One region of the Pseudomonas sp. GL_139_B genome, then DNA from elsewhere that is predicted to be linked to it. Evidence: predicted binding sites of a transcription regulator. Region 1 holds the regulator's gene; each other region holds the start of a gene.
What was found. Region 1 encodes FliA, which starts transcription of late flagellar genes. Its sites were predicted from a motif close to CTAAAGTTTNNNNNNNNNNNGCCGNTAA; they were not measured.
Positions count from the first base shown of each region.

Region 2: a site for FliA is predicted at 2,690-2,717, ahead of AC3ISI_RS23085 (flagellar protein MotY). Genes of this name have one in related genera too.
Region 3: a site for FliA is predicted at 3,224-3,251, ahead of flgM (flagellar biosynthesis anti-sigma factor FlgM). Genes of this name have one in related genera too.

Region 1 covers NZ_CM174403.1:4,592,554-4,602,961, reverse strand. Annotated here, with positions in the region: gene AC3ISI_RS21045 (hypothetical protein) at 1-403, shown strand, start outside; gene flhA (flagellar biosynthesis protein FlhA) at 552-2,681, shown strand; gene flhF (flagellar biosynthesis GTPase FlhF) at 2,693-4,027, shown strand; gene fleN (flagellar synthesis regulator FleN) at 4,144-4,974, shown strand; gene fliA (RNA polymerase sigma factor FliA) at 4,971-5,711, shown strand; gene AC3ISI_RS21020 (chemotaxis response regulator CheY) at 5,879-6,250, shown strand; gene AC3ISI_RS21015 (protein phosphatase CheZ) at 6,273-7,061, shown strand; gene AC3ISI_RS21010 (chemotaxis protein CheA) at 7,097-9,343, shown strand; gene AC3ISI_RS21005 (protein-glutamate methylesterase/protein-glutamine glutaminase) at 9,394-10,408, shown strand, end outside.
Region 2 covers NZ_CM174403.1:5,049,936-5,060,343, reverse strand. Annotated here, with positions in the region: gene AC3ISI_RS23100 (peroxiredoxin) at 226-828, shown strand; gene rnt (ribonuclease T) at 903-1,580, opposite strand; gene pyrC (dihydroorotase) at 1,577-2,623, opposite strand; gene AC3ISI_RS23085 (flagellar protein MotY) at 2,783-3,688, shown strand; gene AC3ISI_RS23080 (argininosuccinate synthase) at 3,818-5,035, shown strand; gene AC3ISI_RS23075 (hypothetical protein) at 5,211-5,786, opposite strand; gene AC3ISI_RS23070 (response regulator transcription factor) at 6,305-6,931, shown strand; gene AC3ISI_RS23065 (PA3496 family putative envelope integrity protein) at 7,014-7,193, opposite strand; gene nth (endonuclease III) at 7,301-7,939, opposite strand; gene AC3ISI_RS23055 (Rnf-Nqr domain containing protein) at 7,969-8,478, opposite strand; gene AC3ISI_RS23050 (RnfABCDGE type electron transport complex subunit G) at 8,471-9,082, opposite strand; gene AC3ISI_RS23045 (RnfABCDGE type electron transport complex subunit D) at 9,079-10,065, opposite strand; gene rsxB (electron transport complex subunit RsxB) at 10,052-10,408, opposite strand, start outside.
Region 3 covers NZ_CM174403.1:4,757,167-4,767,574, reverse strand. Annotated here, with positions in the region: partial or broken gene AC3ISI_RS21790 (glutamine synthetase family protein) at 1-1, shown strand, start outside; gene AC3ISI_RS21785 (MFS transporter) at 71-1,438, shown strand; gene AC3ISI_RS21780 (flagellar brake protein) at 1,506-2,252, opposite strand; gene AC3ISI_RS21775 (flagella synthesis protein FlgN) at 2,345-2,812, opposite strand; gene flgM (flagellar biosynthesis anti-sigma factor FlgM) at 2,861-3,187, opposite strand; gene flgA (flagellar basal body P-ring formation chaperone FlgA) at 3,354-4,115, opposite strand; gene AC3ISI_RS21760 (chemotaxis protein CheV) at 4,197-5,129, shown strand; gene cheR (protein-glutamate O-methyltransferase CheR) at 5,176-6,003, shown strand; gene flgB (flagellar basal body rod protein FlgB) at 6,368-6,775, shown strand; gene flgC (flagellar basal body rod protein FlgC) at 6,779-7,222, shown strand; gene flgD (flagellar hook assembly protein FlgD) at 7,238-7,963, shown strand; gene flgE (flagellar hook protein FlgE) at 7,995-9,335, shown strand; gene AC3ISI_RS21730 (L-rhamnonate dehydratase) at 9,663-10,408, shown strand, end outside.

The sequences.
Region 1 (10,408 bases):
CAACAACGCAAAGCTCTTCGAACTCTTCACGAATCCGGATTCATACATGGAAGGCTGGATCAGCGCGGCGATGGAAAGGCGCTATCACAGGCCGCAATTCAAAATAGAGGGAGACCTGATGTTTGTAACCGCCAGGCAGGATTTTCGGTGGGAAGATCCTGAGCGGCAAATCGCGATCAAAGATCTTGGGATCATCCCCTTTCATTGGGCGCTGACCCTGATAGAACAAATCAAGAAGGAACCTGAAATAGTAACCCCCGTTTCTATCGTGACGCTCATGTATACGCAGGAAGAGTCTGTGGTCGTCGACGGTGTCGCAGTGCTCAAGGGGGCACGCTACATCAATGGCAAGACGTTGAGTTTTGGTCCGATCACTGACAAACAGGTTCTGACCGCGGGATAATCAATCGAATCGTCCCTCGGCAGCTGCAACAAACCCCAACCGATCTCTCTATTTAACGCCTTGGCAAAAGTTGGAAGGCTTCTTGCAGTAGCCGCCCTGCGCCTGCTTCAGGCGTCAAAAGTTTGCTTTAAAGGAACGGGGAAAACCGGTGGATCGCTCTCAGTTATTCAACACTGCCCGCACAAACGTTGCCGACTTGAGTCGGGGCAATCTGGGTGTGCCGTTGTTGTTGCTGGTCATGCTGGCCATGATGATGCTGCCGGTGCCGCCGTTCCTGCTCGACGTGTTCTTCACCTTCAACATTGCGCTGTCGATCGTCGTTTTGCTGGTCTGCGTCTACGCCTTGCGACCGCTGGATTTTGCGGTGTTTCCGACCATTCTGCTGGTGGCGACACTGTTGCGACTGGCGCTGAACGTGGCCTCCACGCGAGTGGTGATGCTCCACGGTCAGGACGGTCATGCCGCCGCCGGTAAGGTGATCCAGGCCTTCGGTGAAGTGGTGATTGGCGGTAACTACGTGGTCGGTATCGTGGTCTTCGCCATTTTGATGATCATCAACTTCGTCGTGGTGACCAAGGGTGCGGGGCGGATTTCCGAGGTGAGCGCGCGTTTCACCCTCGATGCGATGCCCGGCAAGCAGATGGCAATCGACGCCGATTTGAACGCCGGCCTGATCGATCAGAACCAGGCCAAACTGCGCCGGATGGAAGTGGCCCAGGAAGCCGAGTTCTACGGTTCCATGGACGGTGCCAGTAAATTCGTGCGCGGTGACGCCATCGCCGGCCTGCTGATTCTGTTTATCAACCTGATCGGCGGCATGGCGGTCGGTATCTTCCAGCACAACATGAACTTCGCCGATGCCGGCAAGGTTTACGCGCTGCTGACCATCGGCGACGGTTTGGTGGCGCAATTACCATCACTGCTGTTGTCCACCGCGGCGGCGATCATGGTGACCCGTGCTTCCGGTTCGGAAGACATGGGCAAGCAAATCAACCGCCAGATGTTCGCTTCGCCAAAAGCACTGGCCGTCGCAGCGGGTTTGATGGCGGTGATGGGCCTTGTGCCGGGCATGCCGCACTTCTCCTTCTTGAGCATGGCGGCTGTCGCCGCCGGTGGCGCGTACCTGTTCTGGAAGAAGCAGAATGTGATCAAGGTCCAGGCCCAGCAAGAGATCAAGCGTCAGCAGGAACTGCTGCCTTCTCCAGCCCGCGCCATGGAGACCAAGGAGCTTGGCTGGGATGACGTCACGCCAATCGACATGATTGGTCTGGAAGTCGGCTATCGCCTGATTCCACTGGTGGACCGCAACCAGGGCGGTCAATTGCTGGCGCGGATCAAGGGCGTACGCAAGAAGTTGTCCCAGGACCTGGGTTTCCTGATGCCGACTGTGCATATCCGTGACAACCTCGACCTGGCACCGAGTGCCTATCGCCTCACGTTGATGGGGGTGATCCTGGCAGAGGCAGAGATTTACCCGGACCGCGAGCTGGCAATCAACCCGGGGCAGGTCTACGGCACGCTAAATGGCATAACCGCCAAAGATCCGGCTTTTGGGTTGGAGGCGGTCTGGATCGAGATCAGCCAGCGCGCGCAGGCGCAATCCCTTGGTTACACCGTGGTCGATGCCAGTACGGTCGTGGCCACTCACTTGAACCAGATTCTGTACAAGCACTCCAGCGAACTGATCGGTCACGAAGAAGTCCAGCAACTCATGCAATTGCTGGCCAAAAGCTCGCCTAAATTGGCTGAGGAGTTGGTGCCGGGCGTGGTTTCGCTCTCGCAGTTGCTCAAGGTGTTGCAGGCGCTGTTGGCCGAGCAGGTGCCTGTGCGAGACATTCGCAGCATCGCCGAGGCGATCGCCAACAATGCCGCCAAGAGTCAAGATACTGCCGCTCTGGTGGCCGCTGTGCGCGTCGGCGTATCTCGCGCAATCGTCCAAAGCATTGTAGGCACTGACTCCGAGCTTCCAGTGATCACTCTGGAACCAAGGTTGGAACAGATATTGCTCAATAGTCTGCAGAAGGCAGGACAAGGCTCGGAAGAGGGCGTTCTGCTGGAGCCAAGCATGGCTGAGAAATTGCAGCGTTCGTTGATCGATGCCGCGCAGCGTCAGGAAATGCAAGGTCAACCGGTGATTCTGCTGGTGGCCGGCCCGGTTCGCGCCATGTTGTCGCGATTCGGCCGACTGGCAGTCCCGGGTTTGCATGTGTTGGCTTACCAGGAAATTCCTGACAACAAGCAAGTGACCATCGTTGCGACAGTAGGGCCCAACGGCTGAGGTAGTGGTTTATGCAAGTTAAGCGTTTTTTCGCCGCCGATATGCGTCAGGCCATGAAACTGGTTCGTGATGAGCTGGGCGCTGATGCCGCCATTATCGGCAATCGCCGGATCGCTGGTGGTGTCGAGTTGACGGCTGCGCTGGATTACAAATTGTCGGCGCTGGCCCCGCGTGTTCCGAACATGGAACTCGAGGATGAGCTGCGCAAGACCCAGTCGCGCATCGTGACTGCACAGGCCGAATTGAGCCTGCGTGGCGATGGCGAAACCGAAGGCGACAAGACCACCAATCGCCAGTTGTTCGCCGGCCTGCCACTCACGGCTGCCGAGCCGCTGATCGAACCGACCTACGCCGAACCGCGTCGCGCGCAACCCGCCCCGGCACCTGCCGCCGGTGGCGTTGACCCACGTGCGTTCGACTCGATGCGTTTCGAGCTCAATAGCCTGCGCGAACTGATGGAAGTTCAACTTGGCTCGCTGGCCTGGAATCAGCTGCAAGGCAGCCGCCCGGACCAGGCCAACCTTTGGCGTCGCCTGCAACGTATTGGGCTGTCCGGTCCGTTGTCCCGCGATTTGTTGGCTAAGATTCCCGACATTGATGAGCCTCGTCAGGCTTGGCGCATGTTGCTGGCGCATTTGGCGCGGATGATTGCCACACCGGAAATCGAGCCACTGGAAGAGGGGGGCGTGATTGCCATGGTCGGTCCTGCCGGCATGGGCAAGACCACCACCCTGGCCAAGCTCGCCGCCCGCTACGTGCTGAAATACGGCGCGCAGAATATCGCACTGGTGAGCATGGACAGCTTTCGCATTGGCGCCCAGGAGCAGCTCAAGACGCTCGGGCGGATTCTCAATGTGTCGGTGACGCACGTCGATCCGGGGCAGTCTTTGGTACAGGCGCTGGAGCCACTGTTGCGCAAACGCGTGGTGTTGATTGATACGGCGGGCCTTCAGGCCAGCGATCCGGCACTGCGTATGCAACTCGAAAGCCTGGCCGGACGGGGCATCAAATCAAAGAATTATCTGGTGTTGGCGACCACCAGCCAGAAACAGGTTCTAACCGCCGCTTATCATAGTTACAAGCGTTGCGGGCTCGCGGGCTGCATCCTGACTAAACTGGATGAAACGGCAAGTCTGGGCGAGGTGTTAAGCCTGGCGATCAGTCATGAATTACCGGTGGCTTACCTGACTGATGGCCCGCGGATCCCGGATGATTTGCATCTGCCGCGTCGTCATCAGTTGGTCAGCCGCGCCGTCAGCGTGCAAATGCAGGAAGAACCCAGCGAAGAAGCCATGGCTGATATGTTCGCTGACATTTACCACAGTCCGACCAAACAGGTCGGCTAAGGTAGTAATGAACAGTTTTTGTACCTACATCGATGGCCTGCCATGCATTGTTCCTTTAGCGAACGCGCAGCCAGTAATGTGGCCTCCGTCTATGCAAGACAAGGTAAAGAAATAACATGGGCAGCATGCATCCCGTACAGGTGATCGCGGTGACCGGCGGCAAAGGTGGCGTCGGCAAGACTAACGTGTCAGTGAATTTGTCACTGGCCCTGGCCGAGCTCGGCCGTCGCGTCATGTTGTTGGACGCTGACCTGGGCCTGGCGAATGTCGACGTCCTGCTGGGACTGACACCCAAACGTACCCTGGCTGACGTGATCGAAGGCCGCTGCGAGCTGCGCGACGTTCTGTTGCAGGGCCCAGGCGGTATTCGAATCGTTCCGGCGGCCTCCGGCACACAGAGCATGGTTCACCTGAGCCCGGCTCAGCACGCCGGCTTGATTCAGGCCTTCAGCGACATCGGCGACAACCTCGACGTCCTGGTGATCGATACTGCTGCGGGTATAGGTGACTCGGTCGTCAGTTTTGTTCGCGCCGCGCAGGAAGTCTTGCTGGTGGTCTGCGACGAGCCGACCTCGATCACTGACGCCTACGCGCTGATCAAACTGCTTAACCGCGATTACGGCATGAACCGCTTCCGCGTCCTGGCCAACATGGCCCAGAGCCCGCAAGAAGGTCGCAACCTGTTCGCCAAGTTGACCAAGGTCACCGATCGCTTCCTTGACGTCGCCCTGCAGTACGTCGGCGCAGTGCCTTACGACGAAAGCGTGCGTAAGGCCGTGCAGAAGCAGCGCGCCGTTTATGAAGCCTTCCCGCGTTCCAAGTGCGCCCTGGCGTTCAAGGCCATTGCGCAGAAAGTCGATACCTGGCCATTGCCTGCCAACCCGCGTGGGCACCTGGAGTTTTTTGTCGAGCGCCTCGTGCAGCAGACCGCGGGACCCGTCCTATGACAGCCAGTGGCTACAACCTCTACAAGATGTCGGCACGTGACGCGCAGTACGAGCTGATCGAGCGTTACGCGCCACTGGTCAAACGCATTGCTTACCACTTGCTGGCCCGTCTGCCAGCCAGTGTTCAGGTTGAAGACCTGATCCAGGCCGGGATGATCGGCCTGCTTGAGGTATCAACCAAATACGACGCCAGCAAAGGCGCGAGTTTCGAGACGTACGCGGGCATACGAATCCGCGGCGCCATGCTCGATGAAGTGCGCAAGGGGGATTGGGCACCGCGTTCGGTTCACCGAAATACCCGCATGGTCAGTGACGCAATTCGCTCTATTGAAGCTAAAACCGGCCGTGACGCTAAAGATCACGAGGTTGCGGCCGAACTCCAATTGAGTCTCGACGATTATTACGGGATTTTGAACGACACCCTGGGCAGCCGCTTATTCAGTTTCGACGATCTGTTGCAGGACGGCGAACACGAAGGGCTGCACGAGGATGGCGCGAGTGCTCATCTCGAGCCGTCACGCGATCTGGAAGATGAACGCTTCCAGGCAGCGCTGGCGGACGCGATTGCCAATTTGCCGGAGCGTGAGCGACTGGTGTTGGCGCTGTACTACGACGAAGAGTTGAATCTCAAGGAAATCGGTGAGGTCCTGGGGGTCAGCGAATCGCGGGTCAGCCAGTTACACAGCCAGTGCGCGGCCCGTTTGCGGGGGCGTTTGGCAGAGTGGCGAGCGCGCTGAAGGCAGTGTGGGGACACTGCGAACGAGGCTGGTGCGGGTTTGAACGGCACCGGTCGCGATCTGTTGTGCTCCAGACAGTCATCGAATGCATCGCCGGATTGATTGAAATGGCGCGTCCAGGTGCTGGGCGCGTTTAAGACTGCTTGGAGGTCGAATTGGACAAGAACATGAAAATCCTCATCGTTGATGACTTCTCAACGATGCGGCGGATCATAAAAAACCTGTTGCGTGACCTTGGGTTCACCAACACGGTCGAGGCCGACGATGGCACTTCTGCCATTCCGGTTCTCAACAGCGGAAGCATCGACTTTCTGGTGACCGACTGGAACATGCCTGGCATGACCGGTATCGACTTGCTGCGCCACGTGCGCGCCGATGAAAAGCTCAAGCACCTGCCGGTGCTGATGGTGACGGCTGAAGCCAAGCGCGAGCAGATCATCGAAGCGGCCCAGGCCGGTGTAAACGGCTATGTCGTCAAACCCTTCACGGCCCAGGCGTTGAAAGAAAAAATCGAGAAGATTTTCGAACGCATCGGTTGATCCACTGCGCCACGGGGGAGCTATGGAGCATAAAGAGTCTTCTATGGGCGATTTTGAATCGACCCTGAAAAAACACGCAGTCGAACTGGTCGAGAGTCTTGAAAAAGGCAGGTTCGGCGAAGCTGTGCAATTGATCCATGAGCTCAATCAGACCCGTGACCGCGGCCTGTACCAGGAAGTGGGCAAGCTCACTCGCGAGCTGCACAGCGCGATCGTCAATTTCCAGATTGACCCGAACATGCCGCAAGCCGAGGAGGTGTCACAGATCACGGACGCCACCGAGCGCCTGGGGTATGTGGTCAAGCTGACCGAGGCCGCGGCCAACCGCACCATGGACCTGGTGGAAAACGCCACGCCGTTGGTCAATAGTCTGGCTGACGAAGCCCAGGCGTTGAGCACGGATTGGGGGCGGTTCATGCGCCGCGAAGTCGGCGCTGAAGAGTTCCGCGAACTGGCCCGCCGGATCGACGGTTTCCTGGCACGCAGCACCGAAGACAACCGCAGGGTGTCGAGCAACCTCAACGACATCCTGCTGGCTCAGGATTACCAGGACCTCACCGGTCAGGTCATCAAGCGCGTGACCCAATTGGTCACCGAAGTTGAAAGCAACCTGCTCAAGCTCGTACTCATGGCCAGCCAGGTAGACCGCTTTGCGGGTATCGAACATGACCGTGAATCGATGCTGGCCGAAAAAGATCCACAAAAACATCTCTCTCAGGGTGAAGGTCCGCAGATTCATGCCGATAAAAGAGAAGACGTTGTGTCCGGTCAGGACGATGTGGACGATTTGCTATCCAGTCTTGGATTTTAGGTTCAGGTTTTTAGACCTTTAGGAGCACCCCCTTAATGAGCTTCGGCGCCGATGAAGAGATCCTTCAGGATTTCCTGGTTGAGGCCGGCGAGATTCTAGAGCAACTGTCCGAACAGCTGGTCGAGCTTGAAAGCCGACCGGATGATGCGGACCTGCTCAATGCAATTTTTCGCGGTTTTCACACTGTAAAAGGGGGCGCCGGCTTCCTCCAGCTCAATGAGCTGGTGGAGTGCTGCCACATCGCCGAGAACGTGTTCGACATCCTGCGCAAGGGTGAGCGTCGCGTTGATTCGGAACTGATGGACGTGGTCCTTGAAGCGCTGGACGCGGTGAACAGTATGTTCAGCGAAGTCCGCGAGCGCAGTCCGGTTACGGCTGCGACACCTGAACTGCTGGCGGCTCTGGCCCGTCTGGCCGAGCCGCAAACGGCTGATGAACAAGCATCGGTTGCCGACGTGGCGCTTGCACCTGGCGCTGACAGTGAATCGGACGACATCACCGATAACGAATTCGAACAACTGCTGGACTCGCTGAACGCCGTCAAGGCTGAGGCCGAAGCTCCGGCTACTGCGCCAACGCCGGTCAACAGTGCCGCTGCCAGCGACGAAATCACCGATCATGAGTTCGAGTCGTTGCTCGACCAGCTGCACGGTAAAGGCCAATTCGCTGTCGATGCGTTGATTGCTGCGCCAGCCACACCTGCTGCCCCGAAAACAGCAGGCGACAGTTGCGACATTACCGACGACGAATTTGAAGCACTGCTCGACCAGTTGCACGGCAAAGGCAACTTTGCGGTGGATGCGCTGGAGTCGGCCATTGCTTCGGTGTCGGTGCCGGCTGCGCCAACCGCCGCCGCGGCGGGCAGCGATTTGATCTCCGATCACGAGTTCGAAGCGCTGCTCGACGAGTTGCACGGCAAAGGCAAGTTCAGCGAAGTCGGCACGGGTTCTGCCACCGCTTCCGTCGCGGCCCCAGCCGCCAAGGCGGTCGCCCCGGCACCGGTTGCCAAGGCGCCCGAGCCCAAAGCTGAAACGCCGAAACCGGTTGCCGCCGCCGCGCCGGCCCCGGCCCGTGCTCCGGCAGCACCGCCACCGGAAAAAACAGCCAGCGAAGCCGAGACCACCGTGCGAGTCGATACCGCGCGCCTCGACGAAATCATGAACATGGTCGGCGAATTGGTACTGGTGCGTAACCGCCTGGTTCGCCTGGGTGCCAACAGTGCTGATGAGGCCATGTCCAAGGCAGTATCGAACCTTGACGTAGTCACGGCCGACCTGCAAACCGCGGTCATGAAGACCCGGATGCAACCGATCAAGAAGGTCTTTGGGCGCTTCCCGCGTCTGGTTCGCGACTTGGCTCGCCAGCTCAAGAAAGAAATCAACCTGGAACTGGTCGGCGAAGAAACCGACCTCGACAAGAACCTCGTCGAGGCTCTGGCTGACCCGCTGGTCCACTTGGTGCGGAACGCGGTCGACCACGGCATCGAGTCGCCGGAAGAACGCGAAGCTTCGGGCAAGTCCCGTGGCGGCAAGGTAGTCCTCGCGGCGGAACAGGAAGGCGACCACATCCTGCTGTCGATTTCCGATGACGGCAAAGGCATGGACCCGAATGTCCTGCGCTCCATCGCGGTAAAACGCGGTGTGATGGACAAGGATGCAGCGGATCGCTTGAGCGACACCGAGTGCTACAACCTGATTTTCGCGCCAGGCTTCTCGACCAAAACCGAGATATCCGACGTGTCGGGTCGTGGCGTGGGCATGGACGTGGTGAAAACCAAGATCTCCCAGCTCAACGGATCGATCAACATTTACTCAGCCAAGGGCCAGGGTTCGAAGATCGTCATCAAGGTCCCGTTGACCCTGGCGATCATGCCGACGCTGATGGTCATGCTCGGCAACCAGGCGTTTGCATTCCCGCTGGTGAACGTCAACGAGATCTTCCACCTCGACCTGTCGACCACCAACGTGGTGGACGGCCAGGAAGTGGTCATTGTGCGCGACAAGGCGCTGCCACTGTTTTACCTCAAGCGCTGGCTGGTCAGCTCCGCCGCTCACGAAGAGCAGCGCGAAGGCCATGTGGTGATCCTTTCGGTGGGCACACAACGGATCGGCTTTGTCGTCGACCAGTTGGTGGGCCAGGAAGAAGTGGTCATCAAGCCATTGGGCAAAATGCTCCAGGGAACCCCGGGCATGTCGGGCGCCACCATCACCGGTGACGGTCGTATTGCGCTGATTCTCGATGTTCCGAGCATGCTCAAGCGTTACGCCACGCGGCGTATTTGATTCTGGTGGAGCGGGGCGACTGAGGCCCCGCTGCGTCTAATGGAGTGTTTATGGCAGTCAAAGTCCTGGTGGTGGACGATTCGGGGTTTTTCCGCCGCCGCGTCTCGGAAATTCTTTCAGCGGATTCGAATATCCAGGTCGTCGGTACGGCGACCAACGGAAAAGAGGCGATCGATCAAGCCCTGGCCCTCAAGCCGGACGTGATTACCATGGACTACGAGATGCCCCTGATGGACGGCATCACGGCTGTTCGACACATCATGCAGCGCTGCCCGACGCCGGTATTGATGTTCTCGTCACTGACCCACGAAGGCGCCCGGGTCACCCTCGATGCGCTGGACGCCGGCGCCGTCGATTTTCTGCCGAAGAATTTCGAAGACATCTCCCGTAACCCGGAGAAGGTCAAGCAACTGCTGTGCGAGAAGATTCTGAGCATTTCGCGCAGTAACCGTCGTGCCAATACCTACAGCGCACCGGCCCCTGTCGCCGTACCAGTCCCGACGCCAGCGCCTGTGCCTGCAAGCGTCAGCAGTTACGGCAGCAGCGCACCGTCGCGCCCAGCGCCGGCACCGATACCGGCCCGCACGCACGCCCCTGCGCCGTCCGCCCACTCGTCGCCCGCACCGAAACGCAAAGCCTACAAATTGGTTGCCATCGGCACGTCCACCGGCGGTCCGGTTGCGCTGCAACGGGTCCTGACCCAGTTGCCGGCCAACTTCCCGGCGCCGCTCGTGTTGATCCAGCACATGCCTGCGGCATTCACCAAAGCCTTCGCCGAACGCCTGGACAAGCTCTGCCGTATCCGCGTCAAGGAGGCCGAGGATGGCGACATCCTGCGTCCTGGCCTGGCGTTGCTGGCCCCGGGTGGCAAGCAAATGATGATCGACGGCCGTGGCGCGGTGAAAATCCTGCCCGGCGACGAGCGTCTCAATTACAAACCGAGTGTGGACATCACTTTCGGTTCGGCCGCCAAGTCCTACGGCGACAAAGTTCTGGCGGTGGTGCTGACCGGCATGGGCGCCGACGGTCGCGAAGGTGCTCGCCTGCTCAAGCAGAGCGGCAGTG
Region 2 (10,408 bases), 460 kb from region 1:
GCGCTATAAGTGGACGTGACCGACGAACGGTTTTCACTCGCTCATCTGCCAGTCACTGTAACAACGGTAAATTTACGCTCCTGCAAAAAACCGTTGAGGACAGCTCAAAAACGCCGTGTATGATGGTCGGTCCTTCGAAGGGGGATCGTGTCACAGGGCTGTCGCTTGAGGGTGGCAGGCTGATGCGTATCCAGTTCTTCACGTTAATAGACCAGGAGATATCCAATGAGCGTACTCGTAGGCAAACAAGCCCCGGACTTCACCGTTCCAGCTGTACTGGGCAATGGCGAAATCGTAGACAGCTTCACCCTGTCGTCGGCCATCAAAGGCAAATACGGCCTGGTGTTCTTCTACCCACTGGACTTCACCTTCGTTTGCCCGTCCGAGCTGATTGCTCTGGACAACCGCATGTCTGACTTCAAGTCCCGCAACGTTGAAGTGATTGCCGTGTCGATCGACTCGCACTTCACCCACAACGCCTGGCGTAACACCCCGGTAAACAATGGTGGCATCGGCGAAGTCCGTTACACCATGGCTGCCGACATGAAGCACGACATCGCCAAGGCCTACGACGTTGAGTCCGAAGGCGGCGTGGCTTTCCGTGGCGCGTTCCTGATCGACGACAAAGGCGTTGTCCGTTCGCAGATCATCAACGACCTGCCACTGGGCCGTAACATCGAAGAGCTGATCCGTCTGGTCGACGCTCTGCAATTCCACGAAGAGCACGGCGAAGTTTGCCCTGCCAACTGGAAAAAAGGCGACAAAGGCATGACCGCTTCGACCGAAGGCGTTGCGGCTTACCTGACCGAGAACGCTGCGGCACTGTAAGCCCAAGCGTCAGGCAATAAAAAACCGGCCTCTGATGAGGCCGGTTTTTTTATGCGCGGGATAAATCAACAAGATCAGTCGTTGAAGTCTTCCCAGCCGCCCATTTGTTTCCAGCGATTGACGATGCCGCAGAACAGCTCTGCGGTCTTCTCGGTGTCATAGCGGGCCGAGTGCGCCTCGCGACCGTCGAAATCGATATCGGCTGCCTGACAGGCCTTGGCCAGTACGGTTTGGCCGTAAGCCAGACCGGCAAGGGTCGCGGTGTCGAAGCTGGAGAACGGATGAAACGGGTTACGTTTCATGTCCAGGCGTGCGACTGCTGCGTTGAGGAAGCCCAAGTCGAAGCTGCTGTTGTGGCCGACCAGAATCGCTCGTTTACAACTGTTGGCTTTCAAAGCCTTGCGGATGCCACGGAAGATATCGGTCAGGGCCGCTTCTTCACTCACCGCCATGCGCAGCGGGTGATCGAGTTTGATTCCGGTGAACTCCAGCGCTGCTGCTTCAATGTTCGCGCCTTCAAAAGGCTCTACACGGAAGAAGTAGGTGTGATCGGGGTACACAAACCCTTTCTCGTCCATCGCGATGGTGGTTGCGGCAATTTCCAGCAGGGCGTCGGTGGCCGAGTTGAAACCACCGGTTTCTACGTCGACGACAACCGGCAGGTAACCACGGAATCTGGCAGCCATTGGATGGCGAGGACCGCCTCCACCGCCTTGACCGTCCTGTTCGTCGTCGAAATGGTCTTCACTCACGCGTGTTCCTCCAGCAGGCGCCAGCGCAGTTTTTCACCGGCGCGCAGCGGGATAACGGTCAGCTCGCCAAATGGCAGGCTGGTGGGGGCGGTCCACTCATCGCGGACCAGGGTAATGCGGTCAGTGTTCGCTGGCAGACCATAGAAGCGCGGGCCGTTGAGGCTGGCGAAGGCTTCGAGCTTGTCCAGCGCGTTGCGTTGTTCGAACGCTTCGGCGTACATCTCGATGGCCGCATAAGCGGTGTAGCAACCGGCGCAGCCACACGCGGCTTCTTTGGCGTGCTGGGCGTGGGGTGCCGAGTCGGTGCCCAGGAAGAATTTTTCGCTGCCGCTGGTAGCGGCGTCGAGCAAGGCTTCCTGGTGGGTATTGCGCTTGAGAATCGGCAGGCAATAGAAGTGCGGCCGAATTCCGCCCACCAGCATGTGATTGCGGTTGTACAGCAGGTGATGCGCGGTGATGGTCGCGCCGACGTTGGCCGAAGCCTCGTTGACGAACTGCACGGCATCGGCGGTGGTGATGTGTTCAAACACCACTTTGAGCGTCGGGAAGCGCTCGACTACGCGACGCATGTGCTCATCGATGAAGATTTTTTCGCGGTCGAACACGTCGACATCGCCACGGGTGACTTCACCGTGAATCAGCAAAGGCATCCCGACGTCGGCCATGGCCTCAAGCGCAGGGAAGATTTTGTCGATGCTGGTGACGCCAGAATCCGAGTTGGTGGTCGCGCCGGCCGGGTACAGCTTGGCGGCGTACACGAAACCGCTGGCCTTGGCCTCGCGAATTTCTTCAGGCTGGGTACGGTCGGTCAGGTACAGCACCATCAACGGTTCGAAGCGACTGCCGGCCGGGCGTGCAGCGAGAATCCGCTGGCGATAGCCGTCGGCTTCCGCGGCGTTACGCACCGGAGGTACCAGGTTGGGCATGATGATGGCGCGACCAAAGGTGCGCGCGACATCCGCAACGGTATTGGTCAACACGGCACCATCGCGAAGATGAATGTGCCAGTCGTCGGGACGCAGCAGGGTCAGGCGGTCGGACATGAGGGAATTCCAGGCGGGTCAAACTGAGGGGAATGCTACCGGAAAAGACACTTGCAGGCACTCGCTATCAAGTTTTGCAGGAACTTACCGATATGAACCAGGTATGCCGTAAACATGCGTGTGTCGGTCTTTTTGTCGTAGAAGCCAGTGGAGCCTCCCGTGCGCCAGCGTTATTTAGCCTTGCTCAGTGTGTTTGCCAGCCTTCCTGCAATGGCGCTGACTTTCCAGACACCTCTGGAGAACATTGAGTGGACGGTCGAAGGTGACAAGTTCGAATGCCGCCTGACTCAGCCGGTCACCGATTTCGGCTCGGGTGAGTTTGTGCGTCGTGCCGGCGAGCAAGCGACGTTTCGTCTGAATGCCTACAACGCGATGATCGGTGGTGGTTGGGCGACTTTGCTGGCGGCCGCCGCGCCGTGGCAGCCGGGACGGGGCGATATCAACCTGGGTTCCGTCAGAGTCGGCAGCGGCAATGTGCTGTTCAACAGCTCGCAAGCTCAGGCTGGGCGTTTGATCAGCGGATTGATCGATGGCCGCAGCCCGGTGATCCGGCATACTTCCGGCGATGGCCGGGTGTCGGAAGTGCGTTTGTTGCCGGTCAAATTCAACAAGGCGTTCAGCGACTATCAGAGTTGCGTGGCGAAACTGCTGCCGAAGAATTTCGAACAAGTTAAAAGGTCCGAAATCGGCTTCCCGGGTGAAAGTATTGATCTTGACCCGCAAGCCAAGGCTCAGTTGCAGGTGATGCTGGAGTTCATGAAGGCCGATCCTTCGGTGAATCATATCGAGCTTGACGGGCACTCTGACAACAGTGGCAATCGCCTGACCAACCGAGAGTTGTCACGCCGCCGCGCCTTGGCGGTGATGGACTATTTCAAGGGCAACGGTATTCAGGAGTCGCAGATCACGATGCGCTTCCATGGTGAGCGCTACCCTGTGGCGCCGAACACCAACGCTGGCAATCGCGCGAAAAATCGTCGGGTTGCGGTGCGACTGGAACGTGTGGCACCGACCGGACAAGTCGCGCCTCAAATTGCTACGAGCAGTACCCCAGCAAATTCCTGACTCGCCGGTCATCGTCGCGCGCTCGACAGATTCTGTCGCTTCGTCGTCATAAGCTGTCGCGCCTCTGTAAATTACCGCGGTTGAGCGGTAGACTTCCCGGCTTTCCGTAGAACCCCGTGGAGTGATGGCATGGCGGACGTAAACAAGGTCGTTCTGGCGTATTCCGGCGGCCTGGACACTTCGGTGATCCTCAAGTGGCTGCAGGATACTTATAACTGTGAAGTGGTAACGTTCACCGCTGACCTGGGTCAGGGCGAAGAGGTTGAACCTGCGCGCGCCAAGGCGCAGGCCATGGGCGTCAAAGAGATCTACATCGACGACTTGCGCGAAGAATTCGTGCGTGATTTCGTTTACCCGATGTTCCGCGCCAACACCGTTTACGAAGGCGAGTACCTGCTGGGTACTTCCATCGCTCGTCCGTTGATCGCCAAACGCCTGATCGAAATTGCCAACGAAACCGGCGCTGACGCCATTTCCCACGGCGCCACCGGCAAGGGCAACGACCAGGTTCGTTTCGAACTGGGCGCCTACGCGTTGAAGCCAGGTGTGAAAGTGATCGCTCCGTGGCGCGAATGGGACTTGCTCTCCCGTGAAAAGCTGATGGATTACGCTGAAAAGCACAACATCCCGATCGAGCGTCACGGCAAGAAAAAATCCCCGTACTCGATGGATGCCAACCTGCTGCACATCTCCTATGAAGGCGGCGTGCTGGAAGATACCTGGACCGAGCACGAAGAAGACATGTGGAAATGGACCGTCTCCCCGGAGAAGGCTCCTGACAAAGCGCAGTACCTGGAACTGACCTACCGTAACGGCGACATCGTTGCACTGGACGGCGTCGAAATGACCCCTGCCACCGTGCTGGCGACCCTGAACCGTATCGGTGGCGAACACGGTATCGGTCGTCTCGACATCGTCGAGAACCGTTACGTGGGCATGAAGTCCCGTGGTTGCTACGAAACCCCAGGCGGCACCATCATGCTGCGCGCTCACCGTGCGATCGAATCGATCACCCTGGACCGCGAAGTGGCTCACCTCAAAGACGAGCTGATGCCGAAATACGCCAGCCTGATCTACACCGGCTACTGGTGGAGCCCTGAGCGTCTGATGCTGCAACAAATGATCGATGCGTCACAGGCCCACGTGAACGGCGTTGTTCGCCTGAAGCTGTACAAGGGCAATGTGATCGTTACCGGTCGCAAATCTGACGAATCGTTGTTCGATGCCAACATCGCAACCTTCGAAGAAGACGGCGGCGCTTACAACCAGGCCGACGCGGCGGGCTTCATCAAGCTCAACGCCTTGCGCATGCGCATTGCCGCGAACAAAGGCCGGAAGTTGTTCTGAGCCCATTGAAGTAATAGAGCTGTGGCCTTGTCAGTGACAAGGCCACAATTCTGAAAAGGGAAGTTTTTCCTGTCGCGCATTGTGTTTTTCGACGTTCTTCTTGTTACTCGTACAATTCCTTCTGCGTTTTCTCTCTCTGAGTTTTAGAGAGTTGTCCTGTTCGGCTATCGGGCACTCAAGCCATAGTCGTCATACCCTGTGAGCTCACGTTGTAAGCGACACAGAACGCTGTGTTGCTGCGTTTCTTTGTTTGCTTTGAATGCTTGAGCGCGCTTTCTTTCAGTAACGCCTCTGAATCGCTACACGTGAGAAATACGATCAATTGTGCAGAGGGAGCCTGGACCTTCTCGATCAACGTGTTGAATTCCATTTTTTTGCTCATCCTTCGTACATCGACGATGTGTAGATCCTTCAGCAAGCCCGGTAACCGCACCTGATGCTCAATCCAGTTCTCGGTCGAGACTGCTCGTGCGTAACTACTATCCGATTGATCGGCGTTCTCCATCACCTTTATGAAATGTTTTCCCTTCTCAAAATCAGAGGGGGCGTACAGCGATCGGTAGTTAAAGTTGAGTGTTGCGAAGAATAGAAAAAGCAAATAAAAAGGGAAGCTGATAAGAAACCAGATGTAAATCTCGCGTTCATCATTATCGAGAAAGGGCAGAGAAATAGCCGCTGAAGTTTCAGACAGTGTTGCAAATACTGCGATGATCGTCATGGGGTTGGTGAGTCTTGATTTGGGTTTTATCATTTTTTCTGCTCATGAAAGAATATGTTTTCTCGATCTGTTAGTTTGGGTTGTTCATGTGTTTTGCGTTTTATTATGTCGGGTCGATTTTTTAGATCCGTTTAGTTTGGTTTATCGGGGGGGGTGGTGATTTTATACTAGCTGGATTTTTTGTGTGTCGGGTATGGTGGGTGTTCATGTTTTAAGTGAATTAAATTGATCTTTAAAGTTGGAGTGTTGCTCGATGTTGATTTTTTAAGCGTAGCTCAATCGCAGGTGTTTGTCGGGCGACACGTTCACTGTTCTGTCTCCTTTGTTTTTGGATGTAAATAGATACACAAAAATTTCAAAAAACGGGGTGCTGATAGGCAGGTAAAATTTAAGACACACAGTATTTGAGCATTTCTTGTAAGAATTATCCTTCTTGTTTGTAGGGAATGTCTCTCGGTGTGGGTCGCGGAGTGAGGCAGCATGCTATGGGTGAAGTGACTAGGCTATTGTGCGGGCTCTAAAAATTCGAACAGCGAAAATTGGAATTGCCCATGAATAAAGTGCTGATCGTGGATGATCACCCCGTCATTCGTCTTGCGGTACGTATGCTAATGGAGCGCCATGGCTACGAAGTCATTGCAGAAACAGATAACGGCGTGGATGCATTACAACTGGCCCGCGAACTTATGCCGGATATTGTCATTCTTGATATTGGAATACCGAAGCTGGATGGGCTGGAAGTTATTGCGCGACTGACAACGACGGCGATGCCACTTAAAGTGTTGATATTGACTTCACAAGCCCCTGGGCATTTTTCCATGCGTTGCATGCAGTCAGGGGCTGCAGGCTATGTTTGCAAACAGCAGGACCTCACTGAATTACTTAGTGCGATAAAAGCCGTTCTTTCAGGCTACAGTTACTTTCCGAATCAAGCGTTGCATACCGTACGGTCCAGTCTTGGCAATGCCAGTGAAGCCGATATGGTGGATCGTCTGTCCGGGCGCGAAATGATGGTGTTGCAACAGTTGGCCAGAGGCAAGACCAATAAGGAGATTGCCGATGGAATGTTCCTCAGCAATAAAACCGTCAGCACTTACAAAACTCGCCTGTTGTTGAAGCTCAATGCGCGCTCCTTGGTCGATCTGATCGAACTGGCTCAACGCAATGGTCTGGTTTAAGTGCCACTAACGGCTGATGAGGCGGCGCTCATCAGGAAACGGCACTTAGTAAAAAGCCTCCATTTCAGGAGGCTTTTAGGTGTTAAAGGTCAAAATCGTAATCGGCCAATTGCTTTTGAAGTCGGCGCTCCTCCAGCAAATTGTCGATGGTGCGGCGTTTGCTCAGGTTGGTCTTTGCCACTTCAACCACCGGTTCAGCGTCATCGGCCTCAACGGGTGTGAAGTCGTCTTCTACGTCCAATTGCTCTTTGCCAGTGCTCATCAGGTCAACTCCAGGCTAAGGCTGCCTTTGGGGCTCCTTATATCGACAATCGACCGGCGGGTAAAAAAGATTTTTTCAATCGATGGATCAATAAATCCAATAGTGCCTCAATCGTCCGAGGTCTTTTGCTTGTATTCGCACAAGTCCTCGATCCGGCAACTGCCGCAGCGGGGCTTGCGGGCCAGGCATACGTAGCGCCCATGAAGGATTAGCCAGTGGTGGGAGTCGAGCAAGTATTGCTTGGGTACAAACTTCATCAGTTTCTGCTCCACCTCGACCACATTTTTGCCGGGAGCAATGCCGGTGCGGTTGCTGACCCGGAAAATGTGGGTGTCCACCGCCATGGTCAATTGGCGAAAGGCAGTATTGAGCACCACGTTTGCCGTCTTGCGGCCGACGCCGGGTAGCGCTTCCAGTTCCTCGCGAGTTTGCGGCACTTCGCCGCCATGACGCTCCACCAACAGGCGACAGGTTTCGATCACGTTTTTCGCTTTGCTGTTAAACAAACCGATCGTCTTGATGTATTCCGACAGTCCCTCGACGCCCAGCGCATAGATCGCCGCCGGTGTATTGGCCACGGGATAGAGTTTGGCGGTGGCCTTGTTGACGCCGACATCGGTCGACTGGGCGGAAAGAATCACGGCAATCAGCAATTCGAATGGCGATGAATAGGCCAGTTCAGTCTTCGGTTCCGGGTTGTCTTCGTGAAACCTGCGGAAAATTTCCAAGCGTTTTGCGGCGTTCATGGGCGATGCGTTTCCTGAAAAACAGTCAATCAATGTGAGGACGTCGAGCGGGTCCAGGCCTGACGAGCGGCGATCAACACTCCCAACAGAATGAACCCGCCGGGGGCCAGCGTGGCGAGGTGCAGGCCACCGTTGCCAAGCAGTTCGCGCAGCAGGCCCAGGCCGACCATCAGCGCGCCAAACAGGGCGCACAGGCGCAAGCGATCAAGACGTGGGCTCTGGAAGAAACCGTTGTACTCCAGCACAACGCATTGCAGGGCAATCAGCCCAGCATAAAGCGCTACTGGTTGGTGCCATTGGAGTGACCAGACTTGTGCGGCCATTTGCGCGCAGCTGGTGAGCATGGCGGCCAGCAGGAGGCAGGCAGGCAAGCGGGCTGACGGAACCAGCCGGGATCTCAAGGCCCACATGCCAGCGCCATAAGCGCTGATCACTACGATGAACATCAGCCACAGTCCCAGCGCCGCCGCCCAGGAAGTCGTGGTGCCGATCAGGGGCGCAAGCATCAACGAGTTTTGCAGGGTCGAGGACTTAGTCATGGATGCTACTCCCGCTCAATTGTTGGCGGTGTTCATCGAAGTAGCGTAATGCGTCGTGAATGGCACTGATCACCGCCCTGGAAGTGCTGGTTGCCCCCGCCACCTGATCGAATTGCCCCTGATCCTTTTTCAGGGCCCAGCCAGCGTCGTCGGGGTCGCTTCGAGACTTGTCGGCAAATGCCTGGAGCCAGGTGTTGGGCCAGTCGGCGATCTTGCCACCCAGCCCCGGAGTTTCCGATTGCTTGAGGGTTTTGACTCCCAATAACTTGCCGTTGGGATCGATGGCAATCAGCAATTCGATTGAGCCTTCGTAGCCCATGGTCTGACTGCGCAGCAATACCGCGCTCGGCTGACCTGCCTTGGTCGCCAGGTAGCCGCCCAGCAGTGTGCTGTTGGGCAACGTGATGTTGGCGAGGACGAGCGGCTGTTCCAGCGGTTGATTGTCGTAGCTTTGCGGTGGTAGCAGGTCGAGCAGGTGGCGGCTATCGATCAGCCGTTGTTCAGCGGCAATGCGGGGGGCGCTGATGCGTTGCACGAGGTAGCTCGCGCTGATTCCCAGCCCGGCTACCAGCACCAGAATGACAACGCTGGACGCTCGGCTCATGGGGTCACTTCCTGTCTGGACGCGACAAAGCGCTCCAGCGCTGGCACACAAAGGTTCATCAGCAGCACGGCAAATGCCACGCCGTCCGGGTAGCCACCCCAGGTCCGTATCAAGTAAGTCAACAAGCCTGCGCCGATACCAAAAAGCAACCGGGCACCAGCGCTTTTGGCGCCGGACACCGGTTCCGTGACAATGAAAAATGCTCCCAGCATGGTGGCGCCGGTCAGCAGATGAAACAGGGGGGAGCCATGGGAGTCGGAGCCCGAGCCGTTCCAGCACAGCAGGCTGATGACGAACAGGCTGGCGAGCATGCCGACCGGCGCATGCCAGCTGAACACCCGCCGTTGCAGGAGAAAGGCGCCACCGCCCAGAAAGGCCAGGTTGACCCATTCCACGCCGCGTCCGCCGAAATGGCCGAATGCCGGGTTGCCGGCGAAGAGTTCGTCCATGGTCAGGCTTTTATTGATGCGCAGGCTGTCCAGTGCGGTGGCCTGGGCCCAGGCATCTGGTGCAGCGCTGAAGCTGAATCCGAAAATCTGTTGCAGGCCGCTGAGCAAGTCCATGCCGTGGGAGGACGGCCAGTGCGTCATTTGCTGGGGAAAGGCCACCAGCACCAGGGCGAAACCGAGCATTGCCGGGTTGAACGGGTTCTTGCCAACGCCGCCATACAGTTGTTTGCCGAACAGCGCGAACGCCGTCGCAGAGACCGTCAGCCACCACGGGCAGTACGGCGGTAACGCCAGTGCCAGTAACGTCGCGCTGACCAGCGCACTGCCGTCGCTCAAGGTTGGCTTAAGCGGGCGCTGGCGCAGCCGCAACACGGCGCCCTCAACCGCCAGCGCGGTAGCGGCCGCCAGTATCAGGTTGATCAATACGCCCCAGCCATACAGCCAGAACAACGTCAGCATTCCCGGCACGGTGGCCAGCAACACCAGTTTCATGGCCTGCTGGAGGCGTTCGTCCACCGATTCAAGGGGCGACATAGGCATCCACCTGGCGCTGGGCTTCCAGCAAGCGTGCGCGGGCCTTGTCGATCAATTCGCTTGGGGTGTCCGCACCTCGTTCAAGTTTGCTGACGTCGGCTCGGGCGTAGGCCAATTCGGTTTTCAGTTGTCGAAGTTGGCTGTCGATGGGGCGCTTTTCGACTCGCGTCAGGTCTGGCAGCGGTTGTTCACTCGCCGCTTCAGCGACGTGCAAGGCCTGTTCTGCCTCATTGAGTGCGCGTTGCAGGGTGTCGATCTGTTCGGCCGGTGCTTCGTTAGTCTGGGCTTTCTTGAACTCGGCGCGGCGCATGGCCAACTGGATCTTCGCCCGTTTCAACTCGGC
Region 3 (10,408 bases), 160 kb from region 1:
ACGCTTCGTCGTCTTCAGTCTATTGTTTCGGTAGTCTGATCTTCACTGCAAGGAGCCGCTCGGAACGCCGATGCGCCAAATCTGGAAATCCTTTCGAGCGCTGTATTTCGCCTCGCTGATGATGTTGATCGGCTCGGGCCTGTTAAGCACTTACCTGGCCTTGCGCCTGGCAGCCGATCACGTTGACAGCTTGTGGGTCGGTGCGTTGATGGCCGCCAACTATTTCGGCTTGGTACTGGGCGGCAAGATCGGTCATCGACTGATCGCCAGGGTCGGGCATATTCGTGCATATGCCGCGTGTGCCGGGATCGTCGGCGCGGCGGTATTGGGCCATGGATTGACCAACTGGCTGCCGGCCTGGTTGTTCCTGCGGGTGATCGTCGGCCTGGGCATGATGTGCCAATACATGGTTATCGAGAGCTGGCTAAACGAACAAGCCGATGCCCACAAGCGCGGCAAGGTATTTAGCGGTTACATGATCGCGTCCTATCTGGGGTTGGTACTGGGTCAGTTGATACTGGTCATGCACCCTGGCCTGGGTCTGGAACTGTTGATGCTGGTCGCCTTGTGCTTCGCCCTGTGTCTGGTGCCGGTGGCACTCACTCGACGAATTCACCCGGCGGCGTTGCACCCGGCCCCCATGGAGCCGCGCTTCTTCATCAAGCGCGTGCCGCAGTCGTTGAGTACGGTGTTGGGGGCGGGGTTGATTGTGGGTTCGTTCTACGGTCTGGCGCCGTTGTATGCGTCCCAGCAGGGGTTGTCCAACGAACAGGTCGGTCTGTTCATGGGTAGCTGTATTTTTGCCGGCCTTTTGGTGCAGTGGCCGTTGGGGTGGCTGTCTGACCGCTATGACCGGGCGCTGTTGATCCGCTGTTTTGCCTTCAGCCTGGCTTTGGCCGCGTTGCCGCTGGCGATCCTGCAGACCGTGCCGATTGAGGTGTTGTTCATCTCCGGGTTCTTGTGTTCGCTGGTGCAGTTCTGCCTGTATCCGTTGGCAGTAGCGTTCTCCAATGACCACGTAGAAGGAGATCGTCGGGTCTCGCTCACGGCGATGCTGCTGGTGACATACGGTGTCGGCGCCAGCATCGGGCCGCTGGTCGCGGGCGTGCTGATGAAGCTGTTCGGCAGCCACATGCTCTATGCATTTTTCAGTTTTTTTGCGCTGGTGCTCGTGTGGCGGATCCGCCCAAAAGCGGTCACCAATCTGCATCAGGTCGACGACGCGCCGCTGCATCACGTGGCCATGCCGGACAGCATGTCGAGTTCGCCGCTGGTGGCGTGCCTTGACCCGCGTGTCGATGAGCAGGTCGTGCAGGAGCAGATGCACAGCCCGCCCCATCCGGAGTCGGATTCAGAGCTGGAACCGGAAGCAGAACCGACGCCACCGGAGGATCCTGACTCAGGACGCGAACAAAGTTTTACTGAAGCCAGACCCTGACGTTTGATGCATAAAAAAAACGGGCAGTCACCGCAAGGGACTGCCCGTTTTTTGTTGAAGCGTTGAATCAGAAGTCGTCTTTGTCGAAGCGCCGTGCTTCACGCTGAAGCTGGTACACGAAGCGCTCGACCTGACGCTGCACCATCCCGCTCATGTTGTGAAAGCGGATACCGGCGAAGGTGGTGGAGATCCTTTCTTCGAAGTGCAGGTAACGCAATTCCACTGGTGTGCTCATGCTGCCGAAGGGTAGGGCGGCAACGAAGCGGTCGTAGACCTGACCCAATTGCAGTTGGCCAGTGATGTCACCGTCAAAGCGCAGCTTGCAGCCGGTGGCGGAAATATCCAGCAGCTTGCCGCTGACCGGGGATTTGAGCTTTTCACCACCCAGTTCGACATCGACCAGCTGCGCCAGCTTCAATGCCGCCCGGAAGGCGTTTCGGCGCTGGTGGTAAACCACCTCATCGGGGAGTTTGCCGCGATAGCAGCGCGTGTTGCTGAATTCGTCAATGCTCAGTGGGCCGTTGCTTTCCCAAGCGATGCGCACGCCCTCATGGAAGCCTTCGACCCGAAACGATTCGCCCGCCAGCAGATAGCGTTCGCCATCGCGGGGCACCATTTCGTCCAGGGCGATCATGTCTGCGTCACGATCGACGTCAACCAGATAGCTCTGGAAACGCTGGTTGCGCTCATGGAACGTAATGATCAGAGGGTCATGACTCTCTTGTAGCTGCCGAAGGTTGCCAGCGATCTCCATTGGCGTGGAAAGCACCTTGGGTGGCTGTGGAGCATCTTCCGCGTTTAAGGCATTGGACACGGTTCATCATTCTCCGGACAAAATATGTTTGCGCATTGCCAGTATATTGCCAGCATGTGACGCGCCTAGATAGAGCGAACTCATCGACAGGTTCAAGCCTGACTGAGCGGGCGTGGCTTCGCTAGCATGGAGGTTGATCCGCGGGCATCGTAAAGCGCGGGTGGTTCGCCGCCGGTGAGAATTTTCAGCTGATGGGCCGTGGCGGCCTGCTGGATCAGGATCGACTGACCATTATTGACATTGATGGCCTGGCACTGAGCCAGAAGGTCGGTCAGGGCATCACTTTGCGCAAGTAACTGATCACCGACGCTTGATTGGCTGGCGAGTTGCTCCAGGCCGTGGCGATTGGTGGGCAGGTTGAGGCTGGCGAGGATTTCGCTGCGTTTGCGGCCATGCTGTTCGAGCAGAATGATCATTGCCTGTTTGCGCGCCAGAATGTCTTCGAGCAGCGGCATGTCGCGACCATGCAAGGCGAGGGACTCGGTTTGCAGTAATTCCAGCAAGTGTTGCGCTGGAGCAAAGTCGTCGATGATCAGTTGCAGTAAATTAGTGTCGTGCATGGCTGGCCTTGGGTTTTAAGCGTCCAAAAGCCTGGCGCAGGCCGTGGCCTAGCGCTGGGCTTCGAAGTTGAGCAGTTTGCTGGCTACACGGTTGCTGTCGACTTTATAGCTGCCATCGGCAATCGCTGCTTTCAACTCAGCCACGCGGGCGTTGTCGACGGCAGGCTGATCGCGCAGCTTGTCAGTGACCTTCTGCAACTGCTGAGCCTCATTGCTGAGGTGTACCGATTCCCCGCTTTTGGCGGTACTGGCCTGTTCGGCCGGGGTATTCAGCGGCACGGATTTGCCGGCTTCGGCAGTGTCCTTGTTGGCGCTGGTACGCGTACTGCCGGTGAGTGACGAGGAACTGTTCAAACGGCTGAAATCGATGACCATGATAAAAAACCTCTGGGAATTTGGACGCTTGCCATGTTTTCGGCTCTCCTTGCAAAAACTTTAGGCCCATTTATCAATGAGCGTGCATGCGCCAGCGCATTTCCTGCGCGCGGCACAGTTTAGGGAACCGCCACGATCAGCGCCATGCTTTCACCAACAAGGCTCCCTACATGGCCACTTCCACCTGGCCCGGCGCCATGACCTGCGCCTTGATGACCCGTTGGGAGTTGAGGTTTTTCACTCGAATCTGTTCACGCAAGCCGCCATTTGACAGCGCTTCGCCCGGCATGCGCACGCTGAGCGTACCACTGCGGGCGGTAATCACTACCTGGTCGCCCTTGCTGATGACTTCGGCCTGTTCGAGATGGACCTGCGTCAGGACCTGATCGGTGACCGTTGGTCGGGTCAGCTTCTGTCCGATCGCCTGATCCACAGAGGTGAAGTAACCCTGGCTGATCAGGCTGATGTCTCGTTCGCGCAGCATGACGTCACCCGACTCGATAAAGCCGGCTCGCTTGAGCGGTCGAGTGGTGGTGACGACATCGCGAAACAGGCGGACTTGAGCGGGTACAAAGACAGTCCAGGGGGCGGTGCTGTCGCAACGTACCTTGACCGTGACCCGGCCAATCGGGATCGCAGGGCTCTCTAAAGTGGCTGTCAATTCCTTGTCGCACAGGGGCATGCGCAGTCGCGGATCGAGCTGATTGACCTGAATCTCATAGCGACCTTCGGTTTGGCTGGTCGCCAAATAGTCTTCGACAGTGAATTCAAGAAAGCCCTGAGTGACGCCGATAAGCATGTCAGGCAAGGTAACTGCGTCAGCAAGGGCAGGGCTGCCAGTATTGAACAGGCAGACGGCCGATATCGCGCAAAGCCATTGGCGAGCGATTGATGTGAGGCGTCGAAAAAATGTCGGTTCTGTGTTCATACGCGTTAAAAAGCAAGCGCCGTGCCGTTTTGTGATGACAGCGCGTCGCAACACATTCAAGCGTTGTGTAGGAGTCGGTGCATGGCTGGTGTAATGGATGCGGTAAACCAGCGCACGCAGCTGGTAGGGCAGAATCGCCTTGAGCTGTTGTTGTTCCGTCTCGACGGCCAGCAGCTTTATGGGATCAACGTGTTCAAGGTTCGGGAAGTGCTGCAATGCCCCAAACTCACGCTGATGCCAAAATCCAGTCCTGTCGTGTGCGGTGTGGCAAGTATTCGGGGGGCGACTATTCCGATTCTTGATCTGGCGATGGCGACCGGCTCCGGCGCGTTGAAAGATCAAAGTAATCCATTCGTGATCATCACGGAGTACAACACCAAGACTCAGGGTTTCCTGGTGCGCTCGGTGGAGCGCATCGTCAACATGAACTGGGAGGAGATTCATCCGCCACCCAAGGGCACGGGGCGCGACCATTACCTGACAGCTGTGACGCGGGTCGACAATCAGCTGGTCGAAATCATCGACGTCGAAAAAGTGCTGGCGGAAGTCGCGCCGACACCAGACGCGATTTCGGTCGGTGTGGTCGATCTCGAAACCCAGCACAAGGCCTTGTCCTTGAAGGTCTTGACGGTCGATGACTCGTCGGTGGCGCGCAAACAGGTGAGCCGTTGCCTGCAAACCGTCGGCGTTGAAGTGGTGGCGTTGAACGACGGCAGGCAAGCGCTGGATTACTTGCGCAAGCTGGTCGACGAAGGGAAAAAGCCGGAAGAAGAGTTCCTGATGATGATTTCCGACATCGAGATGCCGGAGATGGATGGGTACACACTGACGGCTGAGGTCCGCAACGACCCACGCATGCAAAAGCTACATATCATCCTGCATACTTCGTTGTCGGGGGTTTTCAATCAGGCGATGGTCAAGAAAGTCGGTGCCGATGACTTCCTGGCCAAGTTCCGCCCTGATGACCTGGCATCCCGGGTAGTCGACCGGATCAAAGCAGCAGACATCAGCTAGGGGCCTTCTGCCCCTGGTGGTTCACACGATTTAAGAGGCGGCATCTTTGTCTACGGGTAATTTGGATTTTGAACAGTTCCGGGTCTTCCTGGAAAAAGCCTGTGGCATTTTGCTCGGTGAAAACAAGCAGTATCTGGTCTCGAGCCGTCTCAACAAACTGATGGAACAGCAGGGCATTAAGTCGTTGGGTGAGTTGGTCCAACGCATTCAGACCCAGCCACGCAGCGGTTTGCGCGAAATGGTGGTGGATGCCATGACTACCAACGAAACTTTGTGGTTTCGTGACACCTATCCCTTTGAAGTGTTGAAGAACAAGGTATTGCCGGAAGCGATCAAGGCCTCACCCGGTCAGCGTTTGCGGATATGGTCGGCGGCCTGTTCGTCGGGGCAGGAGCCGTACTCGCTGTCGATGTCCATCGATGAGTTCGAACGCGTCAACCTGGGCCAATTGAAGATGGGCGCGCAGATTGTGGCCACCGATCTGTCCGGCACCATGTTGGCCAACTGCAAGACTGGCGAGTACGACAGCCTGGCGATTGGCCGTGGTCTGTCGCCCGAGCGCCTTCAGCGTTACTTCGACCCGAAAGGGCCGGGGCGCTGGGCGATCAAGGCGCCGATCAAGAGCCGGGTGGAGTTTCGCTCGTTCAACCTGCTGGACAGCTACGCAGCCTTGGGCAAGTTCGACATCGTGTTCTGCCGCAACGTGCTGATCTACTTCTCCGCCGAGGTGAAGAAAGACATCCTGTTGCGCATACACAGCACGCTCAAGCCAGGTGGCTATTTGTTCCTCGGTGCGTCCGAAGCGCTGAACGGTTTGCCGGATCATTACCAGATGGTCCAGTGCAGCCCGGGGATTATTTACCAGGCGAAGTGATTCGTCGGCGGCACAAAAACGGGAGCCCTCAGGGGCTCCCTTTTTTTTTTGCCTGGTGATTTCTCGCCACCACCTCTAGACCCTGTGGGAGCCGGGCTTGCCCGCGATGGCGGTATCACTGGCGAAGTTGATGTGACTGATAGACCGCCATCGCGGGCAAGCCCGGCTCCCACAAGGTACGTTGTGTTCTTTGGAGGGTGATAAGCGGCAGAAAAGCGGCAGATAACGGAACCCGGTTGCCGCTTTTCTGGCATTGCCGCCTTGCCACTCCCCGCAAAGCCCCGGTTTCCGGGCTTTTTTTATTTGGCACGCCGCTTGCTATGTCTCTGTTACGAAAAATCAGGTCACCCAAAGGTTTCCCGACATGAGCATCAGCTTCGATAAAGCGCTCGGTATCCACGAACAAGCCCTGGGCTTTCGCGCTCAGCGTGCCGAAGTCCTGGCCAACAACATCGCCAACGCCGACACCCCGAACTACAAGGCTCGGGATCTGGACTTCTCGAAAGTGCTCGCCGCACAGAACGAGAAAACCAAGAACGGTACTTTTGCCTTGAACATGACCAATAGCCGTCATATCGAAGCTCAAGGCCTGGGCAATGGCGACGAGTCGCTGCTGTATCGCACGCCGATGCAACCATCGATCGACCAGAACACCGTGGACGCCCAGCTGGAACAGTCGAACTACGCGGAAAACGCCGTCGGCTTCCAGGCCAGCTTCACCCTGCTCAACAGCAAATTCAAAGGGCTCATGTCAGCCCTGCGCGGAGAGTAAGTCATGTCCTTATCCAGTGTTTTCAACATTGCCGGTAGCGGCATGAGTGCCCAAACCACTCGCTTGAACACCGTGGCCTCGAACATCGCCAACGCCGAAACGGTCTCGTCGAGCATCGATCAGACCTATCGTGCCCGTCACCCGGTGTTCGCCACCATGTTCCAGGGCGGCCAGAGCGGCGGCAGTAATTCGCTGTTCCAGAGCCAGGACGCTGCCGGTCAAGGCGTGCAAGTGCTCGGCGTAGTCGAAGACCAGAGCAACCTTGAAGCGCGCTACGAGCCGAACCACCCGGCTGCCGATGCCAAGGGTTACGTCTACTACCCCAACGTCAACGTCGTCGAAGAAATGGCCGATATGATTTCCGCGAGCCGTTCGTTCCAGACCAACGCCGAAATGATGAACACCGCCAAAACCATGATGCAGAAGGTCCTGACCCTCGGTCAGTGATAAGGGGCGACTCTGATGAGTGTTATCGATACCACCAGCGGCTTGAGTCTCAAGGATGTTTTGGCCAACTCCTCGGTCAAGACCAGTAGCACCGGCACCGACGGCCTGGCAGCCGCCACAGGCAGCGCCACCGGTAAAAAAGCGTTGGGCAAAGACGCGTTCCTGCAATTGCTGGTGACCCAGCTGAAAAACCAGAACCCGCTTGAGCCACAAGACAACGGCGCGTTCGTCGCTCAGTTGGCGCAGTTCAGCAGCCTGGAAGGCATCACCACGCTGAACGATACGGTCAGCGGCATTGCCGGCAATTACAACTCGTCGCAAGCGTTGCAAGCTTCTTCGCTGGTCGGCCGCTCGGTGGTCGCCCAGACCGACACCGCAGTGGTTGATACCTCCAAGAGTTTCAACGGTACGGCAATCGTGCCGGCATCGACGGACCCGGTGACGATCAAGATCGCCAATGCCGAGGGTAAAGTCGTTCGCACCATCGACCTGGGCAGCCAGCCAGCGGGCAATGCCAGTTTCATCTGGGACGGTAAAAACGATGCGGGCGAAGTGGCCGCGGCCGGAACGTACAAGTTCGCCGCCACCGCAACCTATGACAGCCAGGCGACCTCGCTGGTGACTTACCTGCCCGCAACCGTCAACAGCGTGACCATCAGCCAGACCGGCGGCGAGATGATGCTGAACCTGGCAGGTTTGGGCAGTGTTGCCCTGTCCAAAGTACAAACCATTGGTATATAGAGCCGGCTAACGCGGCACAAAGGAGTGGATTATGTCTTTCAATATCGGCCTTAGCGGTCTCTATGCCGCCAACAAACAACTGGACGTAACCGGCAACAACATCGCCAACGTCGCGACCACCGGTTTCAAATCCTCCCGCGCAGAATTCGAAGACGTGTACTCGGCCACCCGCCTGGGCACCGGCAGCAAGACCATCGGCAACGGCGTACGCCTGGCCAACGTTTCCCAGCAGTTCGGCCAGGGCGACGTGAGCAACACCGGTAACGTGTTGGACATGGGCATCCAGGGCAACGGTTTCTTCATCATGAGCGACAACGGTTCGCTCAGCTACACTCGTGCCGGTGCGTTCAAGACTGACGCCCAAAACTATGTGGTCGACAACAACGGCAACCGCTTGCAGGGTTATGGCGTAGACGCCAACGGCAAGATCATCAACGGCGTGCTGACTGACTTGAAAATCGATACGTCGAGTCTGACGCCGCATGCGACCACGCTTGTCAATCAGACGATGAATCTGAACTCCTCGGACGCACTGCCAACGGTGACTCCGTTCAACGTCAAAGACACCAACAGCTACAACAAAACCATTTCCACCCCTGTGTACGACACGCAGGGTAACCAGCACTCGATGGACCAGTACTACGTTAAAAATCCGGGGGCCAACTCCTGGACTGTTTACACCTACATGGACGGCCGTAGCCCTGGCGACCCGACGCAAAACCCACCGGTGCCGTTGGTAGCTGACATCACCTTCAATCCCGATGGCAGCATCAAGACGATGGCGACCACAACTCCAGCTCCCCCGCCTCCGGCCGCTTCTTGGAATCTAAGCGGCACCACCCTGACCATGAAAGGCTGGAATCCGGGCGTACTGGTTGACGCCAACGCCAACCCGCCAACCTGGGCCTTGAACGGCTCGGATGCCGCTGCTGGCGGTGTTGCGTTCGATTTGACCAAAACCACCTCGTACGCCTCGCCAACCGCGCGTACTGCGCAGTACCAGGACGGCTACGCCACTGGCCAGATCGCCAGCCTGACCATCGACGAAAGCGGTGTCATGACCGCCAACTTCACCAACCAGCAGACCAAGGCCATCGGCCAGGTAGCCATTGCCAGCTTCGCCAACGAACAAGGCTTGCAGCCAATCGGTGGTACTTCCTGGAAGGAAACCTACGCCTCAGGCGTAGCCGGCGTCGATGCACCGAAAACCGGTACGCTGGGTTCAGTCGTGTCCAACTCGCTGGAAGAGTCCAACGTCAACCTGACCAACGAACTGGTTGATTTGATCAAGGCGCAGAGCAACTACCAGGCGAACGCCAAGACCATCTCCACCCAAAGCACCATCATGCAGACCATCATTCAGATGACTTGATGCCGGATAACGCTACTTAAAGACCCCCTCGAAAGAGGGGTTTTTTATGGGCGGGATTTGTCTCGGGCCCTGACATCCTGGCTGTCTGTTTTGGCTTCGTCGCCAGCAGCCCGGCACATTTGTTTTGTGTTGCGCCTGATAACCCCATCCAGGCAAAAATCCCTGGATGCGATCACCCCAGGTTATCGCCGGATACGCATAAGTGATTATCCGCCCCCCCGAGTGCTGGCTAAAGTCGCTTCATCGAATTGCCCGGACCCGCCCCAGAGCGGTTCTGCGCAGCGACCTGACAACTACAAGAAGCCGGCAGCGCAAGGAACTGTATTCATGAAAATCAAAGCAATCCGTACCCGTGTTTTTGAGTGGAAAGGCAAAGTCGTTCCCCCTCAAGCACACTTCTGCACCAACGCCAGCGACATCCTGTTCGAACGCGGCGACGCCATGGGCTCGTTCCGTTTTCACGGTTGGCTGGTGGTGGAAGTCGAGACCGATACCGGTCTGGTGGGCATCGGTAACTGCGCTCTGGCGCCACGGGTGGCCAAGGAAATCATCGACACTTACCTGGCTCCGATTGCAATCGGCGAAGACCCGTTCGACAACGAGTACATCTGGCAGAAAATGTACCGCCAGAGCCACGCCTGGGGTCGTAAAGGCATCGGCATGGCGGCGATCTCGGCGATCGACATCGCGATCTGGGACATCATGGGCAAAGCGGTGAACAAACCGGTGTTCAAACTGCTCGGCGGACGGACCAAGGAAAAGATCTGGACCTACGCCTCCAAACTCTACGCCAACGACAACCTCGACCTGTTCCTCGAAGAAGCCCAGGGTTATCTGAACCAGGGTTTCACCGCGCTGAAAATGCGTTTCGGCTACGGCCCGAAAGACGGCCCGGCGGGTATGCGCAAGAACATCGAACAAGTGCGCGCGCTGCGTAATCTGGCCGGCCCCGACATCGACATCATGCTCGAATGCTACATGGGCTGGACCCTGGAATATGCGCGGCGCATGTTGCCAAAACTCGCTGAGTTTGAGCCGCGCTGGCTGGAAGAACCGGTGATCGCCGATGACAT